DNA from 2 places in the Brevibacterium sp. K11IcPPYGO002 genome. Region 2 is predicted to be linked to the other one. Evidence: predicted binding sites of a transcription regulator. Region 2 holds the regulator's gene; the other holds the start of a gene.
The links. Region 2 encodes Rex, which represses fermentation and respiration genes when NADH is low (regulators of the CRP and FNR family bind a similar motif). Its sites were predicted from a motif close to CTTGTGAANNNNTTCACAAG; they were not measured.
Positions count from the first base shown of each region.

Region 1: a site for Rex is predicted at 2,606-2,625, ahead of benA (benzoate 1,2-dioxygenase large subunit). Genes of this name have one in related genera too.

Region 1 covers NZ_CP131929.1:420,732-432,381, forward strand. The annotation lists gene QYM46_RS01940 (CaiB/BaiF CoA transferase family protein) at 1-530, shown strand, start outside; gene QYM46_RS01945 (benzoate/H(+) symporter BenE family transporter) at 461-1,780, opposite strand; gene QYM46_RS01950 (hypothetical protein) at 1,815-2,486, opposite strand; gene benA (benzoate 1,2-dioxygenase large subunit) at 2,731-4,110, shown strand; gene benB (benzoate 1,2-dioxygenase small subunit) at 4,232-4,765, shown strand; gene benC (benzoate 1,2-dioxygenase electron transfer component BenC) at 4,853-6,415, shown strand; gene QYM46_RS01970 (1,6-dihydroxycyclohexa-2,4-diene-1-carboxylate dehydrogenase) at 6,405-7,259, shown strand; gene QYM46_RS01975 (LuxR C-terminal-related transcriptional regulator) at 7,340-10,048, shown strand; gene catA (catechol 1,2-dioxygenase) at 10,219-11,091, opposite strand; gene catC (muconolactone Delta-isomerase) at 11,131-11,406, opposite strand; gene QYM46_RS01990 (mandelate racemase/muconate lactonizing enzyme family protein) at 11,457-11,650, opposite strand, start outside.
Region 2 covers NZ_CP131929.1:1,239,153-1,250,802, forward strand. The annotation lists gene QYM46_RS05535 (hypothetical protein) at 1-831, shown strand, start outside; tRNA gene QYM46_RS05540 (tRNA-Gly) at 1,024-1,094, shown strand; gene QYM46_RS05545 (potassium channel family protein) at 1,292-1,954, opposite strand; gene QYM46_RS05550 (TrkH family potassium uptake protein) at 1,947-3,365, opposite strand; gene QYM46_RS05555 (acetoin utilization protein AcuC) at 3,425-4,621, shown strand; gene QYM46_RS05560 (30S ribosomal protein bS22) at 4,884-4,982, shown strand; gene QYM46_RS05565 (glutaredoxin family protein) at 5,055-5,300, shown strand; gene QYM46_RS05570 (redox-sensing transcriptional repressor Rex) at 5,391-6,023, shown strand; gene hemA (glutamyl-tRNA reductase) at 6,020-8,497, shown strand; gene QYM46_RS05580 (uroporphyrinogen-III synthase) at 8,494-10,098, shown strand; gene hemB (porphobilinogen synthase) at 10,100-11,128, shown strand; gene QYM46_RS05590 (MarR family winged helix-turn-helix transcriptional regulator) at 11,128-11,595, shown strand.

The sequences.
Region 1 (11,650 bases), 820 kb from region 2:
GCGGGATCTCCGTCATGCACCCGCATCTGCCGAACTTCTTCGGCGGCGGAGCCGTGCCGAAGCTGTCGGGCAACGACCATCCGAACATCGCCCCGTATTCGGCGTTCGCGACCGGGGCCGGGCAGATATTCATCACCGCCGGAAACGACGGACAGTTCGCCCGGCTCGTCGACCACCTCGGTGCTGCCGAGCTCGCCGAGGACCCGCGGTTCGTCGACAATGCGGCCCGTCTGGGCAATAGAGACGCGCTGCGGACCGAGCTCGAAGCGCTGATGGTTTCTGCCTCGGCGGAGAAGCTGTCCGAGGAGCTCATGAGCATCGGCGTGCCCGCCGGTCCGATCCTCGACGCCGCCGAGGTGGTCGAGCACCCGCATACCGCGCACCGCGAGATGGTCGTGGAGATGAGCGACGGCTACCGCGGGGTGGCCTCGCCGATCAAGCTCGCCCGGACCCCGGCAAGCTACCGGATCTCGCCGGTGCAGCCGGTGGCGGACGTCTCTGCGGCTGCGGAGAGTCCGGCGGCTCTGTGATCCTGGGGCTCGAGGAACCGGGAGACCACGCAGCCGAGGAGGATTCCCCAGAACGCGGCATGGATGTTGAACGGGTCGAATCCGGCGATCGTGACGATGAAGGTCGTCAGTGAGCCGAAGGTGAATCGGGTTGCGAACGCGGAGACGAAAGCCTGGCGCAGAGCGCCCACCATCGCCAACCCGCCCAGCGCCAGGATGAACGCCTCGGGAGTCCCGAGCATGAAGCGAGTGACCAGCGGGGAGAATGCGGCTGCGAGGAAGCAGAGGAGAGAGTAGAAGAGAGCCGCCGTGTAGTGGCGCTCGCGCTCGCCCGAAGCGGTGAGCAGAACATTGGTCGGGCCTGTCAGGCATGCGGAGACGGCGCCGAAGCAGGCATTGAGCACCGAGAAGAGTCCCGAGACGACTGCCGAGGCGTTGACCGGAGTGCGGTGACCGGCTTGGGCGAGCACGGCCTCGCCCTGTCCGTTCTGCACGACGAGAACCGTCAGGGTCAGCGGAACCACGAGCTCGAGCAGTGCCGACCAGGTGAAGACCGGTGCCGTGAACACCGGGTGGGCGACGACGGGTCCCGCAGGCGCGAGATCGAGGTCACCGCCGACGGCGACGGCGAAGAAGCCGACGAGCAGAGCCCCGAGCACCGGCGGGATGACCCGCGCCAGTCCGGGCACCGCTGTGAGGAGGATGTAGGCGAGGACCATCGGCACGACGATGGCAGGCGCGGTCCGACTCGATGCGACGATGTCGGTGCCGAATTGGAGGAAGATCGCCGCGACCATCGCCATGACGATGGGCTGCGGAATGAGCGCCATCGTCCTCCGCACCAGACCGCTCATGCCCAGAGCCAGGGTGAGCACACCGGTGACGAAGAAGGCTCCGACCACCTCACCGAAACTCAGGTGCTGCAGGGAGGGGCCCAGCAGCACGGTCCCGGGAATCGACCATGCGAAACCCAGGGGGCGCCGGTAGATCAGTGACATGACCAGCGTGGCCGAGCCTGCCGACAGGAATATCCCGAAGACCCACGAAGCCAACTGCGCATTCGACAGGCCACCGGCCAACCCGACCGCCATCGTCACAGCGATCGGTCCCGTGATGCCGAAGATCAGTCCGACAACAGCATTGAGACAGTGATCGAGGCCGATATCGCGCCGAATATCCGCCCACCGAGGCATCGATTCGATGGGCCGTTCGAACAGCGGCTCCCTCCGCGACGCCGAGTCGGGTGCGGAGATGTCGGGGCGTTCGTGCATGGGGATTCTCCCGTCGGATTCGTCAGGCAGCGGCTCAGATCCAACGGGGCAGGGTCGGCAGGACGGGAAGCTCCGAGGCGGATTCGATCTCCCCGGGATGCCCCCACGCCAGCCACTGTACGAGGTCCTCACGATCGCCGGTGACGACCTGACCGTCCTCGCCGATCTCCCAGCGGTCGCCTTCGGTCGTTTCGATGATGAGGCCCGGGGCCGCCTCGGCGATCCGCAGTCTGCGGATGAGCGTCTCCAGGGCATCGAGCGCGGAGTCCGGGTCGGCTTCCTCGATGGTCCATGCAGTGCCCAGGGAATCATGGGCGATGACGATCTCACCGATCCGCTGGCCCACCACCTCGCCCGGGCTCAGGTGAAGCCCGCGATAGTCCACGGTCTCGTGGGCGGGCATTCGGCTCAGGTGTCCCGCCGCCGCGGTGAACGCCAGATGGCAGCGTCGGAAGCCGTTGCGGACATCCTCGACGGCATCGTCGTCGGCATCGGCCGCAGTCGGCAGTCCGAGGGCGGCTTCGATGAGGCGGGAGAGCTCGAATCCGCCCTCGACGATCCGGGAGAGCACGACGTGGCGGCTGTGCCCGTCCGCGGTCGTCTTCTCCATCAGGTCGTCGGCGAGCATGGTGATGACGGTGTCCATCATCTCCGTTTCGCGGCCGAGCCGGGCGAGATCCGAATAGAGCTGTTCGATGCGTTCCACAGAAGCGGTCCTTTCCTCAACGCTGAGAGATCACCGGTCACCCTAGTGGCGCGAGGCCGACGCCCGGCACCCCGAGAACCCCAGTTCGCACCCCCTGGGTCATGCCTAGGCATCCCCCTGGTGTGAAGGGCATCACGATCGCCGAGGATGGGGTGGACCGATCGGGCAGCGCCGAGTTCTCACACCGGATGCTCGCCCTGAGATCGGATGCTCGAACGCACCGCAGAGACCAATGGAGGCTCCCATGACCGATACGCTCGATGTCCGTCCCGACACCCGCGAACTCATCGCGAACGGCGTCCAGGAACGGCCCGAAGACGGCGTCCGCCGAGTGAATCGGCAGATCTTCACCGATGAGGAGATCTTCGAGCTCGAGATGAAGCACATCTTCGAAGGCAACTGGGTCTACCTGGCCCACGAGTCCCAGATCCCCGAGATCGGCGACTACTTCACGACCTATATCGGTCGCCAGCCGATCGTCATCACCCGCGACAAGCAGGGCGGACTCAACTGCCTCATCAACGCCTGCGCCCACCGCGGGGCGATGCTCTGCCGGCGCAAGACCGACAACCGCACCACCCTGACCTGTCCCTTCCACGGGTGGACCTTCCGCAACTCCGGTGAGCTGCTCAAGGTCAAGGACGGCCGCAACGGCGGCTACCCCGAACAGTTCAACAAGGAAGGGTCGCACGACCTCACCCGAGTGGCCCGCTTCGAAAGCTACCGGGGCTTCCTCTTCGGCTCGCTCAACCCCGATGTCCTTCCGCTCGAGGAGCACCTCGGCGACACCCGGGTGATCATCGACTCCGTCGTCGACCAGTCACCGGATGGCCTCGAAGTCCTCAAAGGCGCGACGACGTATACCTACGAGGGCAACTGGAAGCTGCAGACGGAGAACGGGGCCGACGGCTATCACGTGACCTCCGTACACTGGAACTATGCGGCGACCACCGCCCGCCGGAAGTCCGGAGAATCGGAGAACGAGACGAAGGCCATGGATGCAGGCGGCTGGGGCAAGGTCGCCGGCGGCTTCTACTCCTTCCCCTACGGGCACCTGCTGCTGTGGCAGGAGTGGACGAACCCCGAGGACCGTTCGCTGTGGTCGGAACGGGAACGCCTGGTCACGGAATACGGGGAGACCATGGCGAACTTCATGACGAACATCTCCCGCAACCTCTGCCTCTACCCGAACGTCTACCTGATGGACCAGTTCAGCTCACAGATCCGCCATATCCGGCCGATCTCCGCCGACCTCACCGAGGTCACCACGTTCTGCATCGCGCCGAAGGGCGAATCCGCCGAAGCCCGGGCGAACCGGATCCGCCAGTACGAAGACTTCTTCAATGCCACCGGCATGGCCACTCCCGATGACCTCGAGGAATTCCGGTCTGCGCACAAGACCTACCGCGCCTCGGCAGCTCCGTGGAACGACATGTCCCGCGGTCAGGAGCACCAGATCGACGGGCCCGACGAGCAGGCGAAGGGCCTGGGCATCAACCCGATCGCCTCGGGCGCGAAGACCGAGGACGAAGGCCTCTACCCCGTCCAGCACGAATACTGGCAGTCCGTGATGGTCGGCGCTCTGGAACGGGAGGATGCGGCAGACGCCACAGCGCGGAGTTGATCCGCACACACGTGGAGCAGACCCGCGCGGGAGCGACCCGCGCATTCGCAGAACAGACCCGCGCAACCCCGGAATACATCCGCGCACGCGCAGCACAGACCCCGAAAGGACCGACCCGATCATGACCCTGACCGCACAGGAGACCTCCTCCGCTCTCGTCGTCGATGTGGAGACCGCCGAGGTGATCCGCCAGTTCCTCTACCGCGAAGCGCGGCTGCTCGACGAGTGGCAGTTCGAAGAATGGCTGGAGTGCTATCACCCGGAAGCCTCCTTCTGGATGCCCGCCTGGGACGTCGACGACACCCTGACGAGTGACCCGCAGAACGAGATCTCTCTGATCTGGTACCCGGATCGCAGCGGACTGGAGGACCGAGTCTTCCGGATTCGGACCGACCGTTCGGCGGCGACCTCGCTGCCCGAACCCCGCACAGAGCACAACCTCGGCGGAATCGAATTCCTGTCCCGGGACGGCGACCAGGTCGAGGTCCGGTTCAGCTGGACCACCCATTACTACCGCTATCAGAGCACATTGACCTATTACGGCCACAGTCTCTACACCCTCGATCTGTCGGGCCGGGCCCCGGTGATCCGCGACAAGAAGGTCATCCTCAAGAACGACACGGTGCACCAGATCATCGACATCTACATGATCTGACACCCGGCACCGACCGATGACCCACCTGCCCGAGGACGCGCAGCCCCACCTGCCCGAGGATGCGCAGCGGAGACTTAGGAGAAGACAATGAGCAACGACGTAGCGATCAGCTTCGAAGACGGCGTCACCAAGATCATCAAGGTCAATCAGTTCGAAACGGTGATGGAGGCCGCGTTCAAGGCGCGGATCAACCTGCCCTCGGACTGCCGTGACGGAGCGTGCGGAACCTGCAAATCGTTCTGCACCTCCGGAGAGTTCGACCCCGGCGACTTCATCGACGATGCGATGACCGAAGACGAGCTCGACGCGGGTTATGTGCTGACCTGCCAGGCGACCCCCGAGACGGACATGACGATCGACGTCCCCACGACCTCGGACGTGGCGAAGACCTCGGCCTCAGACTTCGACGCCGAGATCGTCGACCTGGAGTTCCACGCGGACTCGACAGTGAGCTTCACGCTGGCAGTGGAGAACCGGGACGACCTCGCCTACCTGCCCGGCCAGTACATGAACCTCCAGGTTCCCGGCACCGACCAGGCCCGGTCTTACTCCTTCAGCTCCGGTCCGAAGATCGAGAACACCTCATTCATGGTCCGCAACACCCCGGGCGGGGCGATGTCGACCTTCCTCACCGAACGCGCAGCCATCGGTGACAAGCTGACGATGACCGGTCCGTTCGGGACCTTCTTCCTTCGTCCCCCGAAGCGTCGGATGCTGATGCTGGCGGGCGGAACCGGCCTGGCCCCGATCCTGTCCATCCTGGAGAAGCTCGCCGACGACGGCACGGATCAGCCTATCCACCTCATCTACGGAGTCACCAATGACACCGACCTCGTCGGTCTCGACCTCCTCGATGACTACGTCGAGAAAATGGGCACTCTCAGCTACAGTTTCTGCGTGTCCTCGCCGGAGAGCACGGCGGAGAAGAAGGGCTACGTCACGCAGTACATCGAGGAGGAGCACCTCGCCGGCGGCGATGTCGACATCTACCTCTGCGGTCCGCCGCCGATGGTCGATGCAGTCTCCTCCTGGCTCAGCGACGAGGGCATCACCCCGGCGAACTTCTATTACGAGAGGTTCGCCCCCAAGGGGTCGACCGATGACGACGAGTCGGGTGCTCCGGTCAGCCGAGAGGCAATCGAGGAATCAGGCGATACGATCAGCGCCGGTGATGCGGTGTCATCGATGCAGACCGGCCGGCTCTCCTTCACCCGCCAGGACTCGATGGCCCATCTTGAGGCACGCACGGGTCTCGAACTGGCGGTGACCGAGCTGCTCATGGGGCGGCTGACAGACAAACAGCTCGAACAGTTCCGACGTTTGGCAGAGAACGTCTCGACGGCGCTCAAGGGCGAAGAGATCCTCGACGCGGAGGAGTTCGGCAAACTCAACGAAGAATTCCACGAATACCTCTTCATCCTTTCCGACAATCCTGCTTTCCTCGAGAGCTTTCGTCGGCTGGAGGTGCAGAGCCAGATCGTCGAGGCGCTGAAGAACGGCGGTTGGATCGCCCCTGAAGTCGACGCCGAGCACTACGACCTCGTTGCGGCGTTCGAGAACAACGACATCGAGGCGGCGCGTCGAGTTCTGCGTTCGCACAGCGAGCACACTCGCGCGACGATGTGCAAGGTGGTGCCGCATGCCTCCTGAGCCGGCCGAGACGCCTGTACCGCAGACGGCGCAGACACGGGTCGACGACCAGGGGCTGCTCACCGGCAAGCTCGTGCTCATCACCGGGGCCGCCCAGGGCATCGGCCGGGAGACGGCGCTGCTCGCCGCCGCCCATGGAGCCGATCTCATCCTCGCCGACCGATCCGATCTCGTGTCCGAGACGGAGACCGAAGCGAAGGAGATCGCGGCTGCACGCGGACGCCGACTCGCCTCGGCGACGGTGCTGGGTGACCTTGAGACCTGGACGGGCGCGGAGCACGTGGTGGCCGCGGGCACCGAGGCGCTGCGGCTGCCGGACGTCTGCATCAACGCCGTCGGAGGCACCATCTGGGCCAAGCCCTACGAGCACTACGAACCGGAGAAGATCGAAGCGGAGATCCGCCGCTCCCTGTTCCCGACGCTGTGGATGTGCCGTGCCGTCCTGCCGGGGATGAAGACCCGCGGCGCGGGTACCATAGTCAACGTGTCATCGATCGCCACCCGCGGAGTCAATCGCGTCCCGTATTCGGCTGCCAAAGGCGGGGTCAATGCGCTCACTGCATCACTGGCCATGGAGGCCGCCGAGGCGGGAGTGCGTGTGGTCGCGACGGCACCGGGAGGCACCGAAGCACCCGAGCGGCGGATCCCGCGCGGCCCGGGCGCCGAAACCGATCAAGAGCGAGGATGGTTCCGCCAGGTCGTCGAACAGACGACGGAATCGAGTCTGTTCGGTCGCTACGGCACCTTGAGAGAGCAGGCCTGGCCGATCGTCTTCCTCGCCTCCGATGCCGCCTCGTACATCAACGGCTCGGTGCTGCCGGTCGGCGGAGGTGATCAGGGATAGACGGAGCAGGGTCAGCCGCGTTTCCACTGCTGCCCGGTCCGGCACGAGCCCTCCGCGCCGTCGTCGACCTGTGGAAGTCGCTGGCGGACACGGGTGGGAGGACCGTCGTTCTGGAAGGGCCGTCCGGTGCGGGCAAGTCCGGTGTCGTCCGTGCCCTGCAGGACGCAGCCGGGCAGAGCTGCGAAGTCCTCGTCGGCACGCACTGGAGTCGCGGGGTCCCGTTCGCTCTGCTCGGACAGCTGCGTGACGCGTCCGAGTTCCTGCCGGACGGCCACGACTGCCCCACCGCTGTGCAGCTGCAGGTGGCCGATGCCCTCATCGAGCTGCTGCGCGGTGACACGGCTGCATCGACGACCGTGGCGGCAGCAGCTGAGCGCATCATCGTCCTCGACGACATCGGCTTCGCCGATCCCGAGAGCCTGCAGGTGCTCAGCCAGATCGGGCGGCGCCTGCGTGACACTCGCACCCTGCTTCTCATCTGTCTCGACCCGGCATCGACAGGCTCGCTGGACCCCGACTTCCAGCGGATGGCGAGGGATTCCCAGTCGGCCCGGATCGAGATCTGCGACTTCGGCACCGACGATGCCATCGAACTGGCCGCCGGTCGCGGATTCCACAACATCGGAGAGCATGGCGCCGCCGCCCTGGTCGCCCAGAGCGGCGGCCGACTGCGTGCCGCCGAAGAGATCCTGGCTCTGCTGCCCCCGGGCCGATGGCCGGCCGACCCGGGCCAGCTGCCGCTGCCGCCGGCAGTCATCCGCGAGGTCCTGGGCCGGATCGAGTGCACCGGTTCCACCGAAGTCGAGGATGTCGCCTCCGCACTGGCGATCCTGCGCCGACCGCAGGACCTCAAACGGGTGATGGACGTCGCCGGAGTCGACGACATCGAAGGGACGATCGACCTCGGCGTGGCCCACGGCGTCTACCGAGAACACGACTCGGCGGGCAGGATCACCCTGCGGCTCTGCCACCCGACTGCGGCCACAGTGATCCTCGAGACGATGGCGCCGTCGACACGGCGGTTCCTCCGCCGGCGGGCCGCCGAGACCGCCCCGTCCGAAGAGGAGAAGCTCTTCCACCTCTCAGCGGCTTCATTGGGACTCGATCCCGAGCTGGCCCTGCGTCTCATCACCACTGCCGTCGATGCTGAGCGGGAGGGACGCTGGGAGGATGCGGCACAGCTGCATTTCGGGGCTGCGAGAGTCCTCCCGGCCTCTGCCGATCGCGACCATGAGCTCCTGGCCGGCATCGATGCGCTCGCCAGTGCGGGACGAGTGGCAGAAGTCCTGCCGTGGGTCGAGATCGGAAAGAGCATCGCGCCGTCGGTGCTGCGCGATACCGTGCTGGCCAATATCGCCACCCATCGAGGGCAGGCCGCACTGGCAGACGATCTGCTCGCTCGTGCCGAGAACGCCGGAGCCGTCGGTGACGAACTCAATGCCCAGATCGCTCTGCGCCGGACGTTGGACTCCCTCGTGCGCTGGGACGGACCCGAGATCTGCGCGTGGACCAGCCGCGCGATCGCACTGAGTGATCCGAGCGAACCCGCTTATGTCGAATCCAGAGTGGTCCGCGGACTCGGCTTCGCCGCGCAGGGGCTCCTCGCCGAAGCCGATGCCGAGCTGCGAACCATGGCCGCGCAACGACTCCGCGGGGCACAGGAGCAGCGACTGCGTCTGTGCGCAGGGTGGGTGGCGATGCTCGCCGGCGACCACCGCAGAGCCGTCCGCGACTTCGAAGCCGCGGCGCCGACCCACCGGGAGCGCGGTTCGCTGCGGATCTCGCTGTGGGCCTATGGGTGGCTGGCGCGAGTCCAGTACCTCCTCGGCGAATGGGACGACGCGCTGCAGACGGCCGAGGCCGGGCTGCGCATCTGCGATGACGCGAACATTCCGCTGCTCGCTCAGCTGCTGCAGTGGACCGCGGCCGAGATCAGGCTCTGGCGGGGACGTCCCGTCGACGAAGTGATGAGCCGGACCGGACACGGCGCCATCCTCAGCGACTATCTGGCGATGCAGGTGCCGGCCCGACTGGCCCGCTCGGTCGCCGCCGATCTCAGAGGAGACCACGACGGTCGAGCCGCTGCGCTGCGACCCCTGCTCGACGTCGACCGGTGGTCGGACTCGCGCAGCTCCTTCTGGCCGTGGGGCTGGGAGATCGTCGACGCGCTCATCGCCGTGGGACTGAGCGAGCAGGCCGCCGAGATCGCCGACAGCTTCCACGCTCATACCGCGACATCGGGTGCCTATCTGCGTGGGTGCGCCGAAGCCGCGAAGGCCAGGGCGGCACAGGACGCCGGTGACCTCGCCGAGGCGGAGCGCGGATTCGACGCCGCGCTGACGATTCTCATGGACGGACAGAACGACACGACCGTGGCGAAGGTGCTGTTCAGCCGCGGCCAGATGCTGAGAAGAGCCAACCGTCGTCGGGACGCCGTCGAGAGTCTGGTCCGGGCGCGGGAGTTCTATGAAGGGGTGGGTGCCGAAGCCCATCTGCGGCGTTGTGATCGGGAGCTGCGTGCGACCGGAATGGCGTGGCGGGGCAGCCCCGACACTGACGGGAGCCCTGCTGGACCGGAGAATATCGACTCCGTCATCCTGACGCCGCAGGAGATGTCCGTGGCCGATCTCGTCGTCCAGGGGATGACGAATGCCGAGGTCTCACGCCGACTCTTCATCGCGGAGAAGACGGTGCAGTACCACCTCACGCATATCTACGAGAAGTTCGGGATCAGGTCACGCACGGAGTTGGCGGCGGTCCACCTCGGCGACGGAATCCCCGAGGTGTGAGCCCGGCGGTTGCGGGAGCGTGCGGACAGCGGAGGATCTCCGTCCACGCGTGGTCGTCTCTGCTCTCATGACGACCTGAGCGCCTCGGCCGCAACGATGGGTTCGTTGCGGCCGAGGCGCTCAGTTCGGACCTGCACCTCATCCGGCGCGGACCGTGTCCCTGCTGAGGATCAGCGCTGGGGGTCGAGGACGAAGTTGTAGGTGACCATTTCGCCCTCAGCGTCCGGGTTGGGCTGGGGATCGAGCATCAGTTCGGGTTTGACGGCCGAAGCGATGTCATCGTCGTTGTGCGGATCACCGGGGAAGTACAGCTGCGAGGTGATGAGCTGGTGGTCGGGCGCATGCACCTTGAAGTGCATGTGAGCCGGACGCCAGGCGTGCCAACCGGCGGCCTCGATGAGCTGACCGCAGGCGCCCTCGGTGGGGATCTGGTAGGGCGCCGGACGGATCGTGTGGATCTCGTATTCACCGGCTTCATTCGCCACGAAGGTGCCTCGCAGGTTCCACTCCGGCAGCCCGGGTGCGAACTGGGAGTAGAAGCCGAAGTTGTCGGCATGCCAGAGTTCGAGCTTGGCACCTGGCAGCGGCTCTCCGCTGACGGACGTGACCTGGCCTTTGAAGACGAACGGGGTGCCCGGTTCGTCGGGTCGCATCGGGATCGTGCCGTTCCATGGGAATTCGGGGGAGTCCGTGACGTAGTAGGGGCCTTCGATGGTGCCCTTCGAACCCTCACGGTCTTCGTTGGCGACTTCCTCGACGGAGTGTTCGAGCCAGACGTCGAGGAACAGCGGCCATTCGCCGTCCTCGCCGACTTTGATCAGCCACGCCTTCAGTGCGTTGTACTCCTCGTAGCTGACCTGCTCTTCGATGATGAGGTCGTTGAGCCCCTTGATCGCCTTTCCAGCCAGCAGGCTGACCCGCTCGTGGTCGACGACTCCGCCGGAGGCGGCGCGAGCCTGACGCTCACGGAACTGGGCGGAGGCGTTGGCACCGGAATCGGCGGCCTTGGCGTCGACTTCGGCGGTGAAGCTGTTCTCTGACATGTGTCTCTCCTTTGATACAGTGCCGGATCGGTTCCGGTCTCAGATATGGGACGGGTGAGTGGCCAGCGGGGTGACGGCGATCTTCATATGGGGGAAGAGCGGCAGCCCGCTGAGGATGGTGTGGAGTTCGTCGTGATCGGCGACGTCGAAGACCGAGTAGTTCGCGTATTCGCCGGCGACTCGCCAGATCTCCTTCCACCGTCCGTCGCGTTGGATCTCCTGCGAATAGTTCTTCTCACGAGCCAACAGTTCGGCGGTGTCGTCTGCCGACAGGTCCTGGGGCAGAGCGACGTCCATTCTGACGAGGTAGAGCATGTTCTCTCCTTCGAGGTCGGGGATGGTGGGTGGTCGGTGGGTTCGGGGTGTCAGTCGATGCGGTAGCGGGCGAGCTTGTCCTCGTCGATGAGCGTGCCGACACCAGGCACGGTCGGAACGTGGACGCGTCCGTCGGTGATCTCGATCGGTTCGGCGATCAGATCGTCTGCCATGTCGAGGAAGTTCGAGAGTTCGGCGGGCCACCGTGAGGAATGTTCGAAGGCCGCTCCGAAGGTCACCGTCG
Region 2 (11,650 bases):
ATGTTCGAGAAGCTGCGGGTGGCTTCGTACCCGCACTACCGATTCGACGACGTGATCTGGGGAGTCTCCGCCGCATTCGTCCATGACCTTCCGCTGCATCGACCGCCTCGGGGGAAGGTCTTCATCGCTCATCCGACGAGGCGGCACAGCAGTGCCGATGTGTCGAGGACCTCCAAGACCATTCCTGACGAGGACGTCGTCCGCATCGGCAAGATGGCGCTCACCTCGCCCATTCGCACCGCATTCGACCTCATCGGCCAGCTGGGTGAACCGGAGGGCTTCGCCGCGCTGGAGTCCTGTCTGCGCAGATCGACATTCGGTTCCGACGTAGGAGCGGACGCAGCGGCCAGGTTCGGTTACCCACCGGACACGCTGGCATTGGCCGAGCGCCGAATCGCCGAGGATTTCCTGCCCGTGCTGGGCCGACTGTCGAAAGGCCAGGTGAGAGCGCAGCGCTTGCTGTCGGCGATCGGTCCGCTGTCGGAGAGTTACGGAGAGAGTCGCTTCGCGTACAACCTCACGCAGCTGAGGCTGACCGGATTCAGTCGGCAGGCCAGGATCTGGGATAGGCGCGCAGTCATCGCTCGTGTGGACTTTCTGCACAGAGAATCGCGGACGATCGTTCTCGTCGACGGCTTCTCCAAATATGCCGACAACGGAGTTGGGCTGATGCGCAAAGAGGTTCGTCAGTACAACCGGCTGCTGGAGCTGGGCTACCGAATCGTTCGTCTCAACTTCACCGAGGTGACTCACCTTGAAGAATGCGCAACCAAACTCTTCGGGCAGGCACCGCACCTGAGGAAGTTCATTGCCCCACGGGTGCGTTCCTGAGCTCGCACTCAACCACGGCACCAACTGCTTGAAAGTGCAGATGCCCTGATCGAAGTCACTGCTTTCACACTTTGAACCCGCGGTTGTCGGATGCACCTCGGGCCAGACGCTGTAGACTGGTTCGAGTCGCTGACCACGGCATGATCGCACCGGGCTCTGCCTGGGCGAACAGTTTGAATTCGGTGGCGACGCGCGGGCGTAGCTTAATGGTAAAGCTTCGGCTTCCCAAGCCGATGACGCGGGTTCGATTCCCGTCGCCCGCTCTCATGCCGCGCACTCACACTTCCTGTGCCAGCGTTCCGAGACCCATGATGCGGGGCGATCGCTTCACGTGGGGTGTGCCACTGCGGTGTTGTCGGACTTGACCGATGCACCAACTGCTTCGAAATGCAGATGCCCTGATCGAAGTCACTGCTTTCACACTTTGAACCCGCGGTTACCTCTGGCACCGCCCCACAGCCTATGGGCGGCCGGCGAACCGACCCAGCAGCTCGACGTGCCCGGCGACGATGAGCAGGTCCTGTTTGCCCACCCGCGTCGTCGGGTCGGCGTAGGTGAAGTCGCGGCCGGGACTCTTGATGCCGACGATCGTCACACCGTATTTGTCGCGGACACCGGACTCGCTGAGGGTGAAGCCCTGGATCTCCCGCGGCGGACGCATCTTCACCACGGCGAAATGGCCCTCGTCGAACTCGATGTACTCCATCATCCGCGAACTGACCAGGTGAGCGACGCGGCGGCCGGCATCCGACTCCGGATAGAGCACATGGTGGGCGCCGATGCGGTGGAGGATCTTGCCGTGCGACGGCGAGATCGCCTTCGCCCACACCTGCGAGACGCCCAGGTCGACGAGGTTGGCCGTGGTCAGCACGCTGTCCTCGATCGAGGTTCCGATGCCGACGACGGCGGTCGAGAAGTCACCGGCACCCACCTGGCGCAGAGCGTCGATGTTCGTCGAGTCGGCCTCGACGACGTGCGTGAGTTTGCCGCTCCAGTCCTTGACGAGTTCGGGATTGTGCTCGATGGCCATCACCTCGCGACCGAGTTTGGCCAGAGTCGCCGCAGTCGAGGATCCGAAGCGTCCCAGTCCGATGACCAGGATTGAGGTGTGTTCGTTAGCCAACGACCGGCCTTTCCTCGGGGTAGCGGTAGAGACGGGCGGAGTCCTGCATGGACAGAGCAGCCGCAAGAGTAATCGTACCGAGTCGGCCGATGAGCATGATCACCGCCAGCACATAGAGGCCGAGATTCGGTGAGGACGCCGACACTCCGGAGCTCAGCCCGACGGTGCCGAACGCCGAGATCACCTCGAACAGGACCCGATCGAGCGGTTCGGAGCTGATCTGAAGCATTGCGAGCGTGCCGACGAAGACGATCATCGCACCCGTGAGCAGGATCGAGATCGACAGCTTGATCGTCGAGGATGTCAGCCGCCGGCCGAACACGTGGACGTCTTGCAGGCCCCTGGCCTCGGCGAATGCTGCCAAGATGAGCACTGCCACCGTTGTCACCTTGATTCCGCCGGCCGTCGAGGACGATCCGCCGCCGATGAACATCATGAGGTCCATGAGCAGGTGCGAGGCCTGACTCATGTCCGCGATCTCCATCGTCGAGAACCCTCCCGATCGCGGCATCACGGCCATGAATAGGACTTCGACGAATGTGTGACCGGCGTTCTTGTCGCCGAGCGTCGCAGGGTTCGCCGACTCGAACAGCGCCAACAGCAGCAGCCCGACGGCCAGGACGGCCGTCGTGGTCGTCAGCGTCAGCTTCGTATGCAGATCCCAGCGGCTCGGCCGATTCCAGAACATCGTGACCATGAGCACGACGGGAAAGCCCAGCGACCCGACGAACACGCCGACCATGATCAGCGACAGGATCCACGGATCCGAGACGAAGTGAGCCGCTCCGCCGGGATGGATGGTGAACCCGGCGTTGTTGAAGGCCGAGATCGAATAGAACACCGAGTACCAGGTGGCATCGCCGAGCGATTCCCCGCGCATGAGGAACCGCGGGAACATGAGCACCGCGAGGATCGCCTCGGCGGTGACGATGGTGACGACGACCGTTTTGAGCAGGGTGCCGACCTGCCCCAGGTTGAGCGCCGAGGTGGCCTGCTGAGCGATGAGGCGCTGCCGCACACCCAGGCGGCGGGAGACCGCCATGCCCAGCACCGAGGCGAGAGTGAGGATCCCGAGACCGCCGACCTGAATGCCGGCTGTGATGACCGAGATCCCGAAGTCCGACCAGTACTCCTCCGTGACGACGGGGGTCAGCCCGGTCACGCACACGGCGGAGACCGCCACGAACACGGAGTTCGCGATGTGCGTGGCCTGATCGACCGAACCGGGCTCACGCACACTCGCCGGCAGCATCAGCAGGATCGCGAACGCGGCGACGACGGCGACGAAGGACCCGATGGCCAGGCGCGCCGGTGACGCGACGGCGAGGTCGTCGACGAAGTCACGGACCCACCGGCCCGGCTTCAGCAGCCGGTCGTAGCGAGGCGAGGAATTCTTGGGCACAGGCACCATGGTAGAGCCGGTGGCCCCGGAATCGGTGCAAGTGAGCTGTGCCATATAGCATGGTGGGCATGGCCGAAAATGATGTGTATGTCGTTTGGGACGACGAAGTGACCGGTTACAACTTCGGTCCCAGCCACCCCATGCACCCCCTCAGGCTCGACCTGACAGCGAAGCTCGCCGCCGACTTCGGACTCTTCGACGCGGCCAACGTCCACGTCAATCCCATCGGTGAGATCGACGAGGCGAAGCTCGCCCGCCTCCACGACCCCGACTACATCGCCGCGGTCAAGCAGGCCGGCACCGAGGAGGGGCTCGAGGAGGAGGACGCGAACAGATACGGCATCGGCACCGAGGATGTTCCCGGGTTCGATAATATGCACACCGCCTCGGCGCTGCTGTTCCAAGGCAGCGTCAATGCCGCGAACGCGATCATCTCCGGGGAGTTTCGTCGCGCGGTGAACTTCTGCGGCGGCATGCACCATGCGATGCCGGGCAAGGCCAGCGGCTTCTGTGTCTACAACGATGCAGCCGGAGCGATCACCGAATTCCTCGACGCCGGATACGAACGCATCGTCTACCTCGATACCGATGCCCACCACGGCGACGGGGTCGAGGCCTTCTTCTGGGACGACCCTCGAGTGCTCACGATCTCGATCCACGAATCGGGGAAGTTCCTCTTCCCCGGCACCGGGTTCCCCGCCGATATCGGGGGACTCAAGGCGGCCGCCTCGGCGGTCAATATCGCCCTGCCCCCGCGCACAGGGGACGCGGACTGGCTGCGCGCCTTCGATGCCGCTGTCCCGCAGGTCGTCGCCGCCTTCGAACCCCAGGTCATCGTCTCCCAGCACGGCTGCGACGGCCACCGGGAGGACCCGCTGACCCATATGCGCCTGAGCGTCGACGCCATGCGCATCGCCGCCGAACGCATCCGCGATCTTGCCGTCGACCATGCCGACGGCCGCTGGCTGTCCGTCGGGGGAGGGGGATACGCGATCATCGACGTCGTGCCCCGAGCCTGGACGAACCTCCTAGCCGTCGCCGCCGGGCGCGATATCGATCCCGGGGCGCGGATCCCGGGACGCTGGGCCTCGTACGCGCAGACGACGACCGGGCGGGAAGCTCCGCTGTCGATGACCGACGGATTCGACGGGGCCTTCGAACCCTGGTCGAAGGGATTCGATCCCGAAGCGGAACTCGACCGTGCCGTGATGGGCACCCGGAAGAACATCTTCCCCTTCTACGCCCTCGACCCCTACTTCGATTGAGCCCCGTCGGCCGACGACCGCTCGGTCGGAGCCGATCCCGGCACAGTCGGAGCCGACCCCGGCGGAACCGGACCCGGCCCTGCCGCGCACGCTGCCCGAACCGAACCCGACCCCCGGGCCCGCGCGGATCGCCCGGCGCGGCCGTTGTGGATCTGGACACAGTTTTGGGAAAGCAGGTGGCCAAGCGATAGAATTGCACGGTTAGTTCAATGGGTGGGCACCTGAAGTTCACCCTCCACCGACAAGCACAAGGGGTACCCGAGTGGGCTCAGTCATCAAGAAGCGCCGCAAGCGTATGTCGAAGAAGAAGCACCGCAAGCAGCTTCGCAAGACACGTCACCAGCGTCGCAACAAGAAGTAAGACCCGACGGTCCTACGCCCCCGCTCGAGTGATTTCTCGGCGGGGTTTGTTGCACCCGATGAGGAGTGAGCCATGGTCGACCTGACCTTTCTCACGCGTGTCGACTGCCATCTGTGCGCTGACGCGCTCCAGACCGTCACCGAGGTGGCCGCGGGCAGAGATGTGACCGTGACGGAGATCGACATCGACACCGATGACGATCTGGCCGCACAGTACGGCTGGGACGTTCCGGTCGTTCTCCTCAACGGGCGACAACACAGTTTTCATCGAGTCGACAAGGATCGGCTGTCCAAGGCGCTCGACGCCTTGGGCGCATGAGATCGATTGAAGGAGTGAGGCGGATTCGTGGGCGAGATTCTGTCCGCCAACAGGATTGAGGGTGTCGTTCGCAAGGACGTCCCCGAGCGCGTGATATCCCGGCTCCCGATCTATCTGCAGACCGTCGAGACGGTCGCCGCCACCGGCCAGGACACAATTTCGTCGGAGGACCTCGCCGCGCGCAGCGGTGTGTCCCCGTCGATTCTGCGCAAGGACCTGTCCCAGCTGGGGCGATCGGGAACCCGCGGGGTCGGCTACTCCTGTCCGGAGCTGGCCGCGACCCTGCGGACGTTCCTCGGCCTCGACCGCGACCGGCGCGTCGCCATCATCGGGGCCGGACGCCTCGGTTCGGCGCTGGCCGACTACGCCGGATTCCGGCGCCGCGGTCTGCGGCTGACCGCCGTGTTCGACATCGACGAAGAGAAGATCGGCACCTCCATCGGTGCCCTGACCGTCTCCTCCCTGGATGACCTGCCCGCCTGGTCCGAGCACATCGACCTGGTGGTCATGGCCGTCCCCGCAGCCGCGGCATCCGCGGCGGCCCAGAGGGCCGTCGAAGCAGGTGTGCGCGGCATTCTCAATTTCTCACCCACCGTGCTCGACGCACCGGATACCGTCCGTGTCCATCAAGTCGACTTGGCCAGTGAGCTGCAAGTACTCGCATACTATTCGGCGCTGGACACGGCACCGCTCAACCCTGGTTTTGAGGAGCACAGGAATTGACTCTCTTGGTTCTCGGCATTTCACATCAGTCGGCTCCGATCGACATGCTCGATCGCATGGCCTTCGGCGCCGGTGAGGTCGGCACTCTGCGCCGCGACGCCCTGGCCGGAGAGAATGTCGAAGGACTCGCGGTGCTCTCGACGTGCAATCGTCTCGAACTCATCGCCGATGTCTCCGCCTTCCACGGGGGACTGGCCGACCTCGGCAATGCACTCGTGTCCTCGATCGACAAAGAGTGGTCCGATATCGCCGGGCACTTCTACGCGCACTACGACCATCAGGCCATGGAGCACCTGCTCAAGGTCGCCTGCGGGCTCGACTCGATGGCCATCGGCGAAGCTCAGATCCTCGGTCAGCTGCGCTCGTCGTTCACGGAATCGCAGTCGGACAAGGCACTGACGTCCGAACTCTCCCAAACGCTGCAGCAGGCGCTGCGGGTCGGCAAGCGCGCCCATTCGGAGACCGACCTCGGTGATGTCGCCCGGTCCCTGTTCGGTGCCGGCCTCGAAGCCTCGGCCGCGCATATCGGCTCCCTGCGCGCCGCCAATGCCCTGGTCATCGGCGCCGGAGCCATGTCGGGCCTCGTGGTGTCCGGACTGCACAAGGAAGGCGTTGCCCACATCACCGTGCTCAACCGCACCCTGGACAAGGCCGAACGCCTCGTCGCCGAGGTGGGCGGACGAGCGCGCGAACTCACCCCGCGGATCATGGCCGAAGAGATCGCCGACGCCGACCTCATCGTCTCCTGCACCGGTGCTCGCGGAGTCGTGGTCAGCCGTGACGACATCGTCGCAGGGCTTTCACAGAACCCCAAGGGCGCCGCGAACAAGGCTTTCATCGACCTCGCCCTGCCGCACGACATCGACCCCAGCGTCCGCGAGTTCGAACATGTCGCCCTCTTCGGTCTCGGAGAGATCCGCGAACTGCTGCGCGGGTCCGACAGGGAAAGCGATGCGAAGGTCGCCGGCACCATCGACGAAGTCCGCACCATCATCTCCGCCGAGCTGGAGAACATCGCCACCGGCTACCGGGAGCGTTCGGTCGCTCCGACCGTGACCGCTCTGCGCTCCCACGCCAAAGATGTGCTCGCCTCCGAGACCCAGCGCCTGGAGAAGAAGCTCGGTGACTCCGTCGACGACAAGGCCTTCGCAGAGATCCGAAAATCCCTGCACCGCGTGGCGGAGAAGCTCATCCACACCCCGACCGTGAAGGTCAAGGAACTCGCCGTGACCGAATCCGAGGTCGACTACGCCCAAGCGCTCATGCAGCTCTTCGACCTGCCGGTCAACAAGGTCGCCCACGCCAAGACCACGCCCGAGACGAAGGTCGCAAAGGCCGCCAGCGCCCACCACGTCGAAGCCGACGGCATCCGCCCGGTCGCCGATCACACCCTCGACATCGTCGAACCCGAACACTTCAGCGGTCGCACCGTGCGTCTGGGCACCCGCCGGTCCCAGCTCGCCCGGTCCCAGTCCACAGCGATCGCCCACCAGATCGCGGCGCTGACCGGTTGGCGCGTCGAGATCGTCGAGGTCGTCACCGAGGGCGATGTCAACATGTCGCCCCTGGCCGGTTTCGGCGGCACCGGAGTCTTCGTCTCCGCCGTCCGACAGGCCCTCCACCAGGGCAAGATCGATCTGGCCGTGCACTCGCTCAAGGACCTGCCCACCACCCCCGAGGCGGGAATCCAGATGGCAGCCATCCCGCCGCGCGTCGACCCGGCCGATGTCCTCATCGGCCGTGACGGGCTCGGTCTGGCCGACCTTCCCGCCGGATCCGTCATCGGCACCGGTTCGCCGCGTCGTGCCGTGCAGCTGCGTGCGGCACGTCCCGATATCGAGGTCCGGGGTGTGCGCGGAAACGTCGACACCCGCATCGCCCACGTCCGCGACGGCCGCCTCGATGCCGTCGTCCTCGCCGCGGCCGGCGTCCGTCGCATCGGCCGTCTCGCCGAGGCCACCGACTCGCTCAACTTCGACGTCATGCTCCCGGCGCCCGGCCAGGGAGCACTGGCGGTGGAGACGCGCAGCGCCGACAGCGCCTTCGCCACCACTGCGGACATCCTCGACGGGGATGCCGAGGTCCGGGCCGCTCTGCGTCGGATCCACGACCAGACCACCGACCTCGCCGTGACCTGCGAACGGGCGATCCTCTCCCGCGCCGAAGCCGGCTGCTCGGCTCCCATCGGCGCGCTGGCGAAGATCCAAGGCACCGAATTCATCGTCGACGCCGTCATGGCCGATGATGACGGCAAGCTCGCCCGTACCCGTCAGAGTGCCGAACTGCCCGCACTCCTCGACGTCGACTGGAGCACCGCCGGCGATCAGCAGCTGTCGGTGACCGAGAAGGAACTGGCCCGTGTCGCGGACGAACTCGGCACCGCCGCCGCCGAGGACCTCCTGGGCAGGCTCGGCATCGATCCGGCAGCCAGCGCCGATCACCTCACCCCAGTCAAGGTTCAGGAGCAGGGATGAACAGCCAACCGACAACGGGCCAGGTGCAGCCGCGCCGACTCCTGCCGGCAGCCCCGCGCGTCGTCTTCATCGGCAGCGGACCCGGCGAATCGGGTCTGATGACGATGCGCGGCGCCGAAATCCTCGCCACCGCCGAAACCGTCGTCTACGACGCCGACGTCCATTCCGAGATCGTCACCGCCTATGTGCCGCAGGCCGCCACGCTCATTGATGCCGCCGACCTCGGAGTCGCCGCCTCGACCCGCGGCCGGCGGATGGCCGAACTCGCCCGCCCGGACAAGACCGTGGTGCGGCTGAGCTCGGACGACGGAATCATCTTCACGACCACGACCGCTGAAGCCGGAGTCTGCCGCAAGGAACAGGTCGAGGTCGAGATCGTGCCCGGAGTCGGACTCTCCGCCTCGACAGCGGCCTACACCGGAACCGCGCTGACGACCAACCGCGTCCGATCCGTGCGCTTCATCGAAGCCGGACCGCAGACCCATGTCGACGTCTCCCGCCACCGCAACACCACACATGTCCTTACCGGCAGCGCCGCCGCCCACGAACAGGCCATCGAGGCACTGCTCGCCGATGGCTGGGACGAGGACACGAATGTCCTCCTCGGGTGGGGCATCTCCACGGTCGAGCAGACAAGCGTGGAGACGACCTTGAAGCAGGCGCTGTCCATGGCGCAGTCAGGAACCGATCGTATGGTGGTGATCATGGGGCAGGGAGTGGAATCCAGAGGAGAACTCGGCTGGTTCGAATCCAAACCGCTCTTCGGCTGGCAGGTCCTCATCCCACGGACGAAGGAACAGGGAACCTCCACCGCAGAGGCCCTGGCCGAACTCGGCGCCGTCGGCACCGTCGTGCCCACGATCGCCGTTCAGCCGCCGCGCACACCGACCCAGATGGAGAAGGCGATCCGCGGCCTCGTCGACGGATCCTACGAATGGGTCGGCTTCACCTCGGTCAACGCCGTGCGCGCCGTGCGCATGTGGTTCGAAGACTTCGGACTCGACTCCCGCTCGATGGCCGGAGTCAAAGTCGCAGCCGTGGGCGGTCGCACCGCCGCGGCACTGGTCGACTGGGGAATCACCCCCGACCTCGTTCCCGACGGAGAACACTCCGCACGGGGGCTGGCCGCCGCCTGGCCGGACTTCGTCGATGACATCGACCCGATGAACACGGTGCTCCTGCCGCGCGCCGATATCGCCACCGAGGTGCTCGTGGCCGGACTGCTGGAGAAGGGGTGGGACCCCGACGACGTCACCGCCTACCGCACCGTGCGCGCCTCCCCGCCGCCGGCGCCGATCCGCGAATCGATCAAGGCCGGCGACTTCGACGCCTTCCTCTTCACCTCCTCCTCGACGGTGCGCAACCTCGTCGGCATCGCCGGCAAGCCCGCCCCCACCTCGGTGATCTGCTGCATCGGACCGGCGACGGCGAACACCGCAGCCGAACACGGACTGCGCGTCGACGTCCTCGCCGAGGAAGCCAACCTCACTTCGCTCATCGACGGTCTCGTCGAATTCGCACTCACCCAGCGCGCCGAAGACGTGGAAGCCGGGATCTCCCCGCAGCGTCCGAGTCAGAAGCGCCGCAGAAGGAAGGCCTGACATGTCATTGGTTCCCGGAACCGTCCGTCCCCGCAGGCTGCGGTCGACCCCGGCCCTGCGTCGCCTCGTCTCCGAAGTCCGACTCCACCCTTCGGAGCTCATCCTGCCGATGTTCGTCAAGGAGAGCCTGAGCGAACCGCTGCCGCTGGGCGGAATGCCCGGAGTCGTCCAGCACACTCTGGACTCCCTGCTCGAAGCCGCCCGAGAAGCCGTGGCGGCCGGAGTCGGCGGCCTCATGCTCTTCGGCATCCCCGAACACAAGGACGAGATCGGCTCACAGGCCGACGACCCGGACGGCATCCTCAACCGGGCGCTGTCGCTGCTGGCCCGCGAACTCGGTGATGACACCGTGATCATGGCGGATCTGTGCCTCGACGAATTCACCTCTCACGGCCACTGCGGAGTCCTCGACCAGGCCGGGGCAGTCGACAACGACGCCACCCTCGATCGCTACGCCTCGATGGCACTGGCCCAGGCCCGCGCCGGGGCCGAGGTGCTGGGCCTGTCGGGGATGATGGACGGCCAGGTCGCCTACTGCCGCGAGGCCCTCGACGCCGCCGGATTCACCGATACCGTCGTCATGGGCTACACCGCGAAATACGCCTCCGCCTTCTACGGTCCCTTCCGCGAAGCCGTCGACTCCGAACTCAAGGGCGACCGCAAGACCTACCAGCAGGATCCCGCGAACGGTCGCGAAGCGCTGCGCGAACTCGGCCTCGACCTCGCCGAAGGCGCCGACATCGTCATGGTCAAGCCCGGCCTGCCGTATCTCGATGTGCTCGCCGAGGTGGCCCAGGAATCCATCGTCCCCGTGTGGACCTACCAGGTGTCCGGGGAATACGCGATGATCGAATTCGCGGCCGCCGCCGGAGCCATCGACCGGGAGAAGGCGATCGACGAATCCCTCATCGCCTTCAAACGTGCCGGCTCCGACGCGATACTGACCTACTGGGCCACCGAGGTCGCCCAGCGCCTCCGAACCGAGGCCGAAGGTCACCTGCCGAACCGCACAGCAGCCGGAGGCCGGTGATGACCGAGCCACGCTGGCTGTCGGCCATCGACCAGAGGGCCTGGCGCAGCTATCTCAACGGCTCGCAGCTGCTGAGCACACAGTTGGACAAGGAGCTGCGGGACAAGCACGGCATCGGCCTGCCCGAATATGAGATCCTCGTGCGTCTGTCCGAACACGATGACCGGACGATGCGGATGGCGCTGCTGGCCACCGACACGACCATGTCCCGATCCCGGCTGACCCACAGCGTCGCCCGCATGGAGAAGCGGGGACTGCTGGAGCGCTCCGCCATCCCCGAGGACGGCCGCGGAGTCAACTGTGTGATGACCGAGGCCGGATGGCAGCTGCTGCAGGCCGCCGCTCCCGACCATGTCTCCGGAGTCCGCAGCCACCTCGTCGATCTCCTCGACCCCGAGGAGATGGCGACCCTGGGCCGGATCTTCACCAAAGTGTTCGACCATATGACCGACATCGACGGCGCCTGAGCCGTCCGCACGCGTAACTGAGAACGATCCCGGGACGCAACCCGACCCGCGAAGA